2 regions of the Lentibacillus sp. L22 genome follow, and region 1 is predicted to be linked to the other one. Evidence: riboswitches for the same ligand, from Rfam matches in the RefSeq annotation. Region 1 holds a riboswitch; the other holds the start of a gene.

Evidence for each region. Region 1 has a riboswitch for S-adenosylmethionine ahead of ABRT01_RS01410 (phosphoadenylyl-sulfate reductase). Riboswitches for the same ligand answer to the same signal wherever they lie in the genome.
Region 2: another riboswitch for S-adenosylmethionine. It lies ahead of ABRT01_RS00145 (M20 metallopeptidase family protein); the one in region 1 lies ahead of ABRT01_RS01410 (phosphoadenylyl-sulfate reductase).

What each region holds. Positions count from the first base shown of each region.
Region 1 covers NZ_JBFNXI010000002.1:96,678-103,434, forward strand. The annotation lists gene cysI (assimilatory sulfite reductase (NADPH) hemoprotein subunit) at 1-1,373, opposite strand, end outside; gene ABRT01_RS01405 (assimilatory sulfite reductase (NADPH) flavoprotein subunit) at 1,414-3,252, opposite strand; gene ABRT01_RS01410 (phosphoadenylyl-sulfate reductase) at 3,352-4,086, opposite strand; SAM riboswitch class I at 4,193-4,294, opposite strand; gene ABRT01_RS01415 (IclR family transcriptional regulator) at 4,459-5,220, opposite strand; gene ABRT01_RS01420 (CaiB/BaiF CoA transferase family protein) at 5,327-6,547, opposite strand; gene ABRT01_RS01425 (acyl-CoA dehydrogenase family protein) at 6,656-6,757, opposite strand, start outside.
Region 2 covers NZ_JBFNXI010000001.1:27,174-33,930, forward strand. The annotation lists gene ABRT01_RS00135 (M20/M25/M40 family metallo-hydrolase) at 1-374, shown strand, start outside; gene ABRT01_RS00140 (DNA polymerase IV) at 471-1,718, shown strand; SAM riboswitch class I at 1,849-1,953, shown strand; gene ABRT01_RS00145 (M20 metallopeptidase family protein) at 2,048-3,244, shown strand; gene ABRT01_RS00150 (ABC transporter substrate-binding protein) at 3,273-4,880, shown strand; gene ABRT01_RS00155 (ABC transporter substrate-binding protein) at 5,175-6,757, shown strand, end outside.

The sequences.
Region 1 (6,757 bases):
TCAAGCAGAGCAGGCAAATACCGTTCCGACTCAGCCATGGCTAAACCGCATGTTGGGAAAGCAACACATGCCATGGAATTCCGTTTTAATGCAGAGTGTTGTTTTCCATCTGTCAATCCATATTTTTTTACCAGTTCATTGATTTCCTCCAATTTTTCATTCGCGACATTGGCAATAATCAAATTTTGATTTGCAGTAAGCCGGAAATCTCCAGTATGAACTTTAGCAATTTCTCTTAATCCAGTCTTGAGCGCATAATCATCCGTATTCTTCACACGACCATTTTGCAGAAATAACGTTAGGTGCCATTTACCATCACCCTTTACCCAGCCATATCGATCCCCATTACGAGCAAAATGATAAGGATGTGCGGCCTCTAATTCCCAACCGAGACGTTCAGTTAACTCAGTCTTAAACCAATCCAGACCATGGGCGTCGATCGTATACTTGAAACGGGCGTTCTTCCGATTCGAGCGATTACCATAATCTCGTTGAATCGTCATGACTTTCTCCGCTACCTCGATGACATTATCCTTTGAACAAAAGCCAATCACTTTTGCAACCTGTGGATATGTTTCCGGTTCACCATGGGTGCTTCCCATACCACCGCCAACCGCTATATTAAATCCTATTAATTTTCCGTCTCCCAGGATCGCAATCAGTCCGAGATCCTGTGAAAACACATCAATGTCGTTGGATGGTGGAACCGCTAAACCAATTTTAAATTTTCTCGGCAGGTAAAAGCGGCCATACAATGGTTCGATATCCTCTTGCTCTTTGGTATCAACCACTTTCATCTTATCCAGCCAAATCTCGTGGTAAGCGTTTGTTTTTGGTGACAAGTGTTCACTGATTTGTTGGGAAAGCTCGTAAACTTCTTTATGAACTGCAGATTGATACGGATTCGGGTTACACATGACATTCCGGTTAACGTCACCACAAGCAGCCAAGGTATTCATCAATGCCTCATTCACTTCTTTGATCGTCTGCTTTAGGTTCCATTTTAGAATCCCATGCATTTGAAATGATTGCCTTGTCGTTAATTTCAAAGTGTCATCCGCATATTTGGTTGCTAAATCGTCCATAACCAGCCACTGTTCAGGCGTTGCGACACCACCTGGGGCTCGCACACGTAACATGAATTGGTAAGCCGGTTCCAGTTTTTTACGACGTCGTTCATCCCGAATATCCCGGTCATCCTGCTGGTAGCTTCCATGAAACTTTAACAGCTTCGTATCGTCATCCGATATAGCCCCTGTGATTCGATCCGCCAATCCTTGTTGAATCGTCCCCCGTAAATAGTTACTTTCATCCTTTATTCGTTCCAGATCACTCGGTGGCCCATCCTGTTTAAATGAATCATACGCTGCCATCGTCAAGCTCCTTCCCTTTTTGTCTTCTATTTCTTGCTCACTAATAGACATCCCGTTGATACCGTTTCTGCTGTCGCATTTCTTTCAAGTACTGTTCGGCTTCCTCATGCGTCATACCAGCTTCTTGTTCCACAATAGTGATTAGCGTTTGGTGAACATCCTTTGCCATTCGCTTTTCATCACCGCAGACATAAACGTGGGCACCTTCCTCGAGCCATTGATAAAGATCCCGGCTATTTTCCAGCATCATGTTTTGCACATATACTTTTTCCTTGGAATCACGTGAAAATGCGACATCCAATCGGGTTAGGTAACCTTCCTTCAACCAGTTTTGCCATTCGACTTGATAAAGGAAGTCACTAGTAAAATGTTGATCGCCAAAGAATAACCACGTTTTCCCTTTTGCTTCTAACTCTTCTCGTTCTTCCATAAAAGCCCGGTAAGGCGCGACTCCCGTACCAGGTCCAACCATAATCACGGGAACATCTGGATCGGCAGGAAGCTTAAAATTCGGATTATGCTGAATATAAACCGGTAATCGATCACCAGGTTCCAATCGTTCAGCCGTCTGAAGCGAACAGACACCAGCTCGATCGCGATTATGGGCATGATAGCGAACCGTTCCAATCGTTAAGTGAACTTCATCCGGATTTGCTTTATGGCTGCTTGTAATCGAATAAAGTCTTGGTGGTATCTTTCTAAGAATCTGTACAAATTCGCCTGGTGTCAGCTCCCGTGTTGGCGGAAAGTCATTGATCAAATCAAGCAAATCCCTGCCAACAAGATAATCTTTCAACGTTTCCTCCTGCCCTGGTGCAACTAAATCCACCAACTTATCATTTCGGAAAATCTCCGCCGCTTTTTGCATGAGTGGTTTTGTCAGACAGGTAATTTCCAGGTTTTTATGCAATGCATCATAAATCGAACGAATATCACCTTTTTTATTTACCGGTACAGTTTCTTCAGGATCCCAGTTCATCTCGTGGATCAGTTGATTTACCAGAATTGGATCGTTTTCCGGGATGATCCCTACACTATCACCCGGTTCAAAGGAAAAATTAGACCCCTCCAGTGATAATTCCAGATGACGCGTTTCTTTATTTGATCCGCGACCATTCAAATTGAGATTTTCCAAGATTTCTGCCTGAAATGGATTAGTTCTGGAATAGGTTGGCAGATCATGTTCTTGTGTTTGACTCCCCACCTGTTGGGTATGTGCATCGTCCGATTGCGGAACGGCTTTTTTCGCTTCACACACTTTTTCTAATACACCGTTTATCCATTCTTCTGCGGGTTCATCAAAATCAACATCACAATCAACCCGTGGATGAAGTCTTTCCCCACCTAACTCCTCCAACCGTTTATCAAAATCTTTCCCTGTTTGACAGAAAAACTCATAGGACTGATCCCCCAAGGAAAGTACCGAAAAACGCAAATCCTTTAGTTTCGGTGCTTTTCTGCTAAACAAATATTCGTAAAAGGAAACGGCATTATCTGGAGGATCTCCTTCTCCATGCGTGGCTGTCACAATCAGCAAGTCTTGCACATTCTTCAACTTTTTTACTTTAAAGTCATCCAGGGCCGAGCAGGTTACCTTAAAACCCTGCCCCTCTATTTTTTTAGTTAGCTCCTCTGCCAACGTCTGCCCATTACCGGTCTCGGATCCGAATAAAATGGTTACTTCTCTTAAAGCGGGTTGGTCGATATTGGTTGGTGCTTGCTCCTGATTTGGCACCGTCAACCCGTTTTGTACTGTCAGAGAAGCTGCCAAATATCCGCTCAGCCAAACTTTTTGCGTCTCTGTCAAGGTTGGAAGCAGACGTTGCAAAATATCGGTTTGTTCTTGACTAAATGGGCTATTGTTTACTTGTAATTCCAAAACAAATTCACCTCACAATAAACATAATTATATTTATTAAATGTATCGCTTTACTAAGGTTTAAAACAAACAGTGTCATTAGCCATTATATCAATAAGGTTACTGTCCGTTACTGCCTGGCAAATGCAATCCACACTCTGTTTTATTAAATCCTTGCCATCTGCCTGCTCTGGGATCATCAGAATCCGTTACTCGTGACGTACAAGGAATACAACCAATGCTTGGATATCCCTGATCATGTAGTTCATTATATGGCAAATCATTGTTTTTGATATACGCCCATACATCATCCCACGTCCAATGAATAAGCGGGCAAATCTTAATTGACTTGAAACGTTGATCCTTATTCACAAAATCAGTATGTTTACGACTTGCCGACTGCTCCCTGCGAAGACCGGAAATCCATGCAGGAGCGCCTTGTAAAACATCTTCCAGTGGTTTTATTTTCCGAATGAAACAACATTGATCCGGATTTCGTGTCCATAAGGCAGAACCATACTCCGCCGCTTGTTCTTCCAACGTTAGCTCTGGCTTTTTTAATTCAATGCGAAGATCGGGATATTTACCTTTTACCTTATCAATCAAATCATAGGTTTCTTGAAAATGAATCCCTGTATCTAAAAAAACAACGCTTGCATCTTGTTTCACCTTTGAAATTAAATCAATTAATACAATCCCCTCAGCACCAAAGCTACAAGCATAAACAACACCATCTCCGTATGAATCGTAAGCCCATTGTAAGATTGGAGATGCCCCTTGTGTCTCGTCAACCGGGTGAAAATCTTTAAAAGGGTCACCAGGAAAATTGTCGTACGTAATCGGGGACTTTTCCATTTATCATCCCTCCATAATAATTTGAGGTGAAAGTCGTGTATATAACCAGCCCCCCTCCAGCTTTGGAAGAAGAAGGGGGCAGAACTTAAATCCTAACCTAGCTCCCTTCTTATCTTTCAGACTATGTCTGCAGGATTTGGCACAGTGTTTCATACAACCTGTTGCCGAAGCTTCACCGGGCCTTTCCCTCCACCTCTCATGATAAGAAAACTTAAAATCAAACTAACTTTATAGGAATTGTATATTATTGAAAAAATGATGTCAATACTTATTTGAAAAATGGGCTTTAGGACACATAAATGTTTCTTTTTCCAATCTCTGTTCTGTAAAAAATAATGGGGCAGGAAATCCGATCCCCTGTCCCATCTATACTTAGTCTTGCTTGTATCCTAAAACATAAGAAATCTTAGCCGCCCCTTCCATCACTTTTTTTGCTACTTTGTACTTTTGCTTTTCATCATAATGATTTAAAGGAATAACACAAGTAATACAACCAATCACCTTTTGTGTCGAATCAAAAATTGGAGCGGCAGTACCTGATGCACCCGCCAATCGCTCACCTAAAGTAATCATATAGCCTTGTTCGCGTATTAGCTTTATTTCATCACAAATTTGTTCCTGTTCATCAATGTCAACCGCCTCTTTTTCAAAAATCCTCTGAATTTCATCATCATCCAAGTGAGCCAATACGACCTTTCCGCTTGCCGCAATATGGATAGATTGCAACACACCGATTTCCAGAACATATTGCAAAGGATTTTGGCTGTGTACGCCCTCAACAAAGGAAATCTTCCTATGCTGTGGATGATATAGTCCTAAATAGACAGATTCAGTAATCGTGGATGAAATTTCCTCCATGAATGTTCTGGCAACCTGTTTGATTTCTACTTGTGACGATATAATGGAAGCCATTCGAACGAGTTCGGGCCCAATGGTGTATTTTCCGGTTTGGGCGGATATACCTAATATGTTTTCATCTCTTAACGTTTTTAGATTACGATGCAAGGAGCTTACCGGTATTTCCAGATAACGTGCCAGTTCGTTTACTCCCCAGTCTGATTTTTCATCGGTAAATGCTCTGATGATTGCAAAAGCTTTGGAAATGACATTTGGATTAAAACGTGAATTCACCATATCGTACTCCCCCCCCCATATTAATAAATATTATGGGCTAGAAAAAAGGAACTTTCAACCAAATAGTCGTAGTGAACTGACCTGCATCTACTGGCCTCCTTTACCCCTAAATAGCCCCTTCTTCTTTTAATTGATCTATATCTTCTTTGGAAAGACTCATCTCTTGCTGCAAAAATAGTTCAGTGTGTTCTCCCAAAAGTGGGGGATGTTTTTTAATCGAAATTGGCGTTTTAGAAAAAATGACTGGATTTCGCACTAATTTCACCTTACCCAAAGTAGGGTGTGGTATTTCTTCAACCATTTTTCTTGATTGAACTTGCGGATGTTCAAACACCTCTTTTACATTATTGACCGGACCCGAAGGCACTCCTTTTTCCGAAAGTAGTGTAAACCATTCATTTGCATCTTTCCAAACCATTATTTTTTGTATCTTGTCTGTTAATTCTTCCCGATTTTGAATGCGTTTGGCATTTGTTTTAAATTTAGCCTCTTTACTCCATGAAGGCATGCCAAGTATTTCGGAAAACTTCTGAAACTGCCGATCATTCCCGCAGGCCACCATGAGAGGTTTATCCTTGCATTGAAATACCTGATAGGGAACAATATTGTTATGATTGTTCCCTACTCTTTTGGAAACATTCCCCTTCATTAAATAACTACTCGCGACATTTGCTAGAGAGCTAACTTGCACATCCAATAAAGAAATGTCAATCTGTTGACCTTCACCGGTTAAATCTCTAATCCTTATTGCTGAAAGAATACTAATTACTGTATATAATGAGCTCATAATGTCTACTACTGGCAGCCCGACACGTGTTGCTTCTCCATCTGGTTGACCAGTTACATCCATTAAACCGCCAACCGCCTGCAAAACCGGGTCAAAACCAGGTTCTTTAGCAAAAGGACCTGTTTGACCGTATCCAGTGACTGAGCACATAATTATTTTTGGATTGACCTTTTCCAAAGCAGAATACGCTAATCCTAAACGCTCCATCGTACCTGTTTTAAAATTTTCTATTACCACATCAGCATTTTTGACAAGATCTAAAAAAAGTTTTTTTCCCGACGCCTTTTTTAAATTCAATGTAATCGCTCGCTTATTACGGTTTGCCGATAGATAGTATGTACTTTCATTATCAACAAAAGGCCACCAATCACGAATACTATCGGTACCTCCTGGCGCTTCCACGCGAATCACATCGGCTCCTAGATCACCCAGTATCATCGATCCAGCCGGTCCCGCAAAAACCCTCGACAAATCAAGAACCCTTATATCCTCCAACGCTTGCTTCATTGTAAATTCCTCCTTATCTGATTGGGACAGCATATATCTAATGGAATAGTTCAGTTCGACGTTGTCTCTCCCCCTGTCCCACCACACACTCCATGTAAACGTTTTGGCAACAAAGGAAACATTTCTTGTCCACGTCCGACTCTATTGCAAATCACTCGCTAAATGAAACCGCCGTGGAATTTTATGCCGATTTGCATCCTTAATTCCCAATGCATCTTCCGCGATGAGGATTCGTTGAACATT
Region 2 (6,757 bases), on a different contig from region 1:
GCTCGCTAGTTCCGAAAAAGATGGAGGAACAGGTGGCGAAAATGAAAGAAGCATTTGAATCAACGGCGAACGAACTTGGAGGCAGTGCTGAAGTAAATGTGAAAGTGATGTACCCAGGTTTCAAGCAAACACAGGGTGATCAAGTTGTTGAAGTAGCTCGCAATGCTGCCAAAGCAATCGGCAGGGAGAGCAAATTGTTAAAAAGCGGCGGCGGTAGTGATGCGAACGTGATTGCTGGCTTTGGCATTCCAACGGTGAATTTAGCCGTTGGTTATGAGGATATTCATACGACCAATGAACGCATTCCTGTTGACGAACTGGTCAAAGTTACGGAATTAATCACTGCAATTGCTCAAGAAGCAGCCAAACAATAATAACTGGAATTTCACGAAAGAAGGGCTGGGATATTCCAGCCCTTCTTTCATATATGTTATAATGTTAGAAACAACAGTTCGCAAAGGGTGGATAACATGTCTCAATGGTATCCGAAAAACGGGCGGGTAATTTTCCATATTGATATGAATTGTTTTTATGCATCAGTTGAAATGGCTTATAATCCTAAGCTAAAAGGGAAACCGCTGGCAATTGCCGGAAATCCTGAGGAACGAAAAGGAATTGTGGTAACCAGCAGTTACGAGGCCAGGGAAAAAGGGGTTAAAACAACGATGACATTGTGGCAGGCACGCAAACTATGTCCCAATTTGATTGTCATGAGACCTAATTTTGATCGATATCGAACCGCTTCAACGGAAATGTTTAAAATGCTTGCTGCAATCACCCCGTTCGTACAACCGGTCTCCATTGACGAAGGTTATATGGATATTACGGAATGCGAACAGCTTGGCGATCCGATTACGATTGCTGAAAAATTGCAGAAACAAATCAAAAACGAGCTGGATTTACCTTGCAGCATTGGCATTGCGCCAAATAAATTTTTGGCAAAAATGGCCTCCGATATGAAAAAGCCAATGGGGATTACCATTCTTCGTAAGCGTGATCTTCCTCAGAAGTTATGGCCACTTCCAGTTGGTGAAATGTATGGCGTTGGGGAAAAAACAGCCCGTAAATTAAACGCGATTGATGTCATAACCATTGGTGATTTGGCCCGTCATGATGTATACCGGCTTAAACAGGTTTTGGGAGTTAACGGAGAACGATTACAAAACCGGGCTAATGGCGTGGATCCAAGGCCGGTTGATCCAGATGCTGTTAATGAGTTTAAAAGCATTGGCAGTTCACAAACATTACCTGAAGATACGACCGATGAAACAGAAATCCGCAAACTGATGCACCAGCTTGCTGAAAATGTGGAACGCAGGATGAGACGAAAACAGGCAGCAGGAAGCAGTGTTCAAATCATGATTCGCTATCATGACCACAAAACAATTACCAGAAGCAAAAAACTGCAAACATATATTGAGACAAAAGAGGATATTCTTCAAGTTGCCAATGAATTATTTCAAAAACACTGGAATTTGGAGCCAATCCGTTTGCTTGGTATAACGGTTCAGGATGTGGATGAGAAACAAAATATCGCCTACCAACTGGATTTATTCACGTATGAGCAGGAAGCGGAAAAGGAAAAGCTCAATAAGGCAATTGATGAATTAACCACAAAATACGGCAAAAACCCATTTAGGAAGTTGACGAATCTTGAAAAGGATGAACAACCACATACAAGTTTTCAAAAGGATTTTCTGGATGATTACAAGAGATAAGTGCTCACATCATTATATATGGTGTGGGCTTTTTTGTGGGGATCAAGCATAAAATGTATGTGGGCTGCGTATTTTATGTTGACAATCCCTACCAGTATTGTTAACATTAAAACCAATCAACAATTAAAGATTCTTATCAAGAAAGGTGGAGGGACTGGCCCTGTGATGCCTGGCAACAGACTGTGGCAGTACTGTGCTAATTCCTGTGAACGTGTATGTGTTCAGAAGATAAGAAGGAGCCATATGTGATTAAATGTGGTTTACCCTCTTCTTGTCTTAAAGGAAGAGGATTTTTTAGCTATTTAATCATAAAAAGGGGGAGACGGAGCATGAACATTAAGGAGCAAAACAATATTCTTGAATCGATTTATTCAGAGCTGGATCAGAATTTGGAGGAAATTATCGGTTGGAGAAGGTATATGCACCAACACCCGGAACTTTCATTTCAAGAAGAAAACACTGCTAAATTTATTGAAGAAAAACTGATCGGATTCGGACTGAAGGTAAGGACAAACATTGGTGGTAATGGACTCATCGGCATTTTGGAAGGAAATCAACCCGGAAAAACAATTGCATTGCGCGCAGATTTCGATGCCTTGCCGATTGAAGATCAAAAGGATGTACCATATAAATCATTAAACCCTGGTGTCATGCATGCATGCGGTCATGATGGTCATACCGCTGCTTTATTGGGAACAGCTAAAACCCTCAGCAAGTATCGCCGGTATATAAATGGTACGATCATCTTCATTTTCCAACCTGCTGAAGAGCTGCCTCCCGGGGGAGCAAAATATATGATAGAAGAAAATGTACTAGATGGCGTAGACTACGTATTCGCTGCACATCTTGCATCTGACATTCCATTGGGGAAAATTGGTGTAGGGGCAGGATATAAAGCAGCTGCAGTCGACAAATTTGAAATTACAATTGAAGGAACTGGAGGCCATGGAGCAAGGCCACATCAATCCAATGATCCGATTGTTATTGGCAGTGATATTGTCAATGCCTTGCAAAAAATCGTCAGCCGGAGAGTCGATCCATTAAAATCGGCGGTCGTCACGCTTGGTGTGTTTCAGGCGGGAAATGCATTTAACGTTATCCCTGAAACTGCACGATTGGAAGGAACGGTACGTACATTTGATGAAAAAGTAAGAACGCAAGTGAGCGAGCAGATTTATTCAATTGTAAACGGCATTGCAGCCGGTTTTCAGGCAACAGCGAAAATAGATTATTTATTTGGTTATCCAGCATTGTATAACCATCAAACAGAAACGGAAACAGTCAAAAAGCTATTAAGTGAAACTTTTTTAGAGAGTTCGGTTGTTGATCTTGAAACAGGCATGGGTGCTGAAGATTTCTCCTACTTTCTATTAGAAAAACCAGGTACATACTTCCGGGTTGGTTCACGAAATGATGATGAAAGCACACATTTCCCACATCATCACCCGAATTTTGATATCGATGAGCGGGCGTTGTTGAATATTGAAAAGGCATTTACGAAAATTGTTTCTTATTATTTGTTTTAAATATGAGCGATGAACATGGGGGAGTGTGATGAAGGTTTACAAATCATTGCAAATCATATTACGTTTAATAATCTCATTAGTCATTATTGGTTTAATTGGCTGTTCAAAGGATAGTAACAGTCAGAATGCAGATAAAGAAACAGACGGTACCCCGGTTAAGGGAGGAGAGCTGAATGTGGCGATCGGATCTGAGCCGGATTCCCTTGACTGGATGTATATTTCTGCGACTGCCACAAGAGACATCGCTTGGAATATGTTTGAAACTCTATTTGCCTTAGATCAGGATTTTGGTGCAAAACCAATGATTGCAAAGGACTATAAGCTTAGTGATGACGAAAAGACCTATACTATTCAGTTGCGTAAAGGGGTGAAATTTCATAATGGCGCCACCGTGACAGCTGATGACGTTGTTGCCTCCATTGAACGTTGGGAAAAAGTATCCTCTGTCGGGAAGATTACTGGTAAATATATTAAGCGAGTAAAAGCGATTGATGCGTATACGGTTGAAATTAAATTAAAGGAAATTTACCATGCTTTTGTTTCCGATATGACTGCTCCAAAATCAGCCTTGATTGTCATACCTGAGGAAATTGCCAACGAAGCAGATGATAAGCCGCTTAAGCAGAACCAGCTTATTGGAACTGGCCCATATCAATTTGAAAAATGGGATAAAGGAAATGAAATTGTTTTAACCCGGTTTGATGATTACACAGCTCGTGAAGAAACAGATTGGAATGGTTTAACCGGAGAGAAAGTGGCTTACCTTGATAAACTTAATTTTCAAATTGTGAAAGACCCACAAGTAATGGTAAATGGATTAAAGACAGGAATATACGATTATGTTGAAAGCATTCCAGCCGATTTGTTTGATGTTATTGATGCTAATGCAGAATTAGACCCGGTTACCTACATGAATGGGTATAACATTATTTCAATGGATAAAACAGAGGCTCCGTTTGACGATATTAAGGCTCGTCAGGCGCTTCAATACGCATTGGATAAAAAGTCAATTGCTCAGGCTGCATACGGAAATGAACAATTTTATAGTTTTGATGGAGCATTATTTGATCCGGAACAAGGGGAACTTTATTCAGATAAAGGAATAGACAACTATTTAGCTTATGACAAGCAGAAAGCAAAAGAACTGCTTAATGAGTCAAATTATAATGGGAAGACGCTGACCATTTTATATTCCAATGACACAGCGGAGTATGAGAAGATTGCGCAAATTGCCAAACAACAAATGGAAGAAATAGGATTTAAGGTGAAGTTAGAACCTTATGAATGGGCGACCTATCTGGAAAAATGGATGGATCCATCGAATTGGGATTTAGTTGTTATTGGTTGGTCTACCCGGTTTTCTCCTAGTGAACTTGGTATGCTGGAGTTAAATGCGGCAAGAAGCGGCTGGTATACAAGCGAACGCTGGGAAGAATTAATAAATCAGTGGGGAACGGCCAAATCAACGGAAGAGAAACAAGAAATTTTAGGTGAAATGAATCAAACCATATATGATGAACTACCATTTATAAAAATTTCTAATGTGAAGCGGTTTGACGCCAAAAGTAATAAAGTTCGTCATTTGGAGAACTGGGTTGGACCTCGTTTTTGGAACACCTGGAAACAAATGGAGTAGAATGTAACGGAGGTCCCGTTTATAACGGGCTTCCGTTTTACATAACTACAAGATAATGACGAAATTTTAGTTCACGTATTAAATTTTAATACATAAGTTAAATGGTGGGATTACTTTTGTTTTTGAACCCTAATTGCGAACTCGTTACTGTATATTTTATCGATAAAAGACGCTTTTATACTGTGTGAAAAATATAAAGAGGTATTGGCTTAAAAGTACAGAAGAGAATAAAAAATTATAAGGATGATAGATAGTTTTATAGAATTACTGATAAGGTGTAAATGGGGGATTACCGTGAATATCAAAAAATATAATCATATTTTTATTGCAATATTAGGTCTGTTTCTAATGAGTGGTCTCATCGGCTGTAGTAAAGATGCCGCTTCAGACGGAAATACAGACTCCGCTAAGCAAAAACCAACAGAAGGCGGAACATTAAATGTCGCGATATCCGCCGATCCAGACACGATTGACTGGATGTATACAGGGGCCACAGTAACCCGGGATGTAGGCTGGCATATATTTGAAACACTGTTTGCACTAGATAAAGACTACAAACCTAGACCAATGATTGCGGAGGATTATGAAATAAGTGATGACCAAAAAACCTATACAATCAATATTCGTAAAGATGTGAACTTTCACGATGGTTCTGCTGTTACCGCGGATGATGTGGTTGCATCGATTGACCGATGGAGAAAGGTATCTTCTGTTGGAACTATCGCCAGCGAATACATTGATCAGGTAAAAGCAACAGATGAACATACGGTTGAGATAACGTTAAACCAAGTATATAGCCCACTTTTGGCGGATATGGCTGCACCAAAATCGGCGCTTACCATTATCCCGGAGAAGATTGCTAAAGACGCTGGGGAACAACCATTGCAACCAGAGCAACTTGTAGGTACCGGTCCATTTAAATTTGAAACATGGGACCGCGGAAGTGAAATTGTCCTTGCTAAATTCGAGGATTATTCTGCTCGAGATGAAACCGACTGGGGCGGGTTAACTGGGAAGAAAGTAGCTTACTTGGATGAAATTAAGTTTCAAATTGTCAAAGATCCACAAGTAATGATTAATGGTTTAAAAACGGATCTATATGATTATGTGCAACAAGTACCACCGGATTTATATCAAATGGTCGAAAGTGACCCCAAAATGGATCCAGTGTCATATATTAATGGCTACTCAACGATTACACCGAACAAAGCAAAAGCACCATTTGATGATATAAAGGCACGTAAGGCATTAAACCATGCCCTGGACAAAAAGACCATTGCTGAGGCAACCTATGGAAACGATGAGTTTTATCACTTTGATGGCGGATTGTTTGACCCCGAACAAAAGGAATTATATACAGAAGACGGAACAGATGGTTATTTGGCATATGACAAGGACAAAGCGGAACAGCTCCTAGAGGAATCAAGTTATGATGGAAAGCCAATCACAATCATGTTTAGCAATAGTTATCCTCGTTATGAAAAAATTGCCGAGGTGCTCAAGGAACAATTAGAAGAAGTCGGATTCAAAGTTGAACTGGAACCATATGAATGGGCAACATATTTGGAAAAATGGCAGGATCCAAAAAATTGGGATCTGGTTGTCGTTGGCTGGTCAACCCGTTTCTCCCCGAGTGAGCTTGGTATGCTAATTTTAGATACCAATAGTAGCGGCTGGTACAACAGTGATCGTTGGGAAAAATTATTAAATCAATGGAGCACTGCCAACTCTAGGGAACAGAAGAAGGAGATTTTAGCGAAAATGAACCAGACCGTTAACGAGGAACTTCCGTTTATTAAGGTAGTTAATGAATCTACTCTTGATGCCAAAAGCGATAAATTAAAAGACTATGATAGCTGGGTCGGACAACGGTTCTG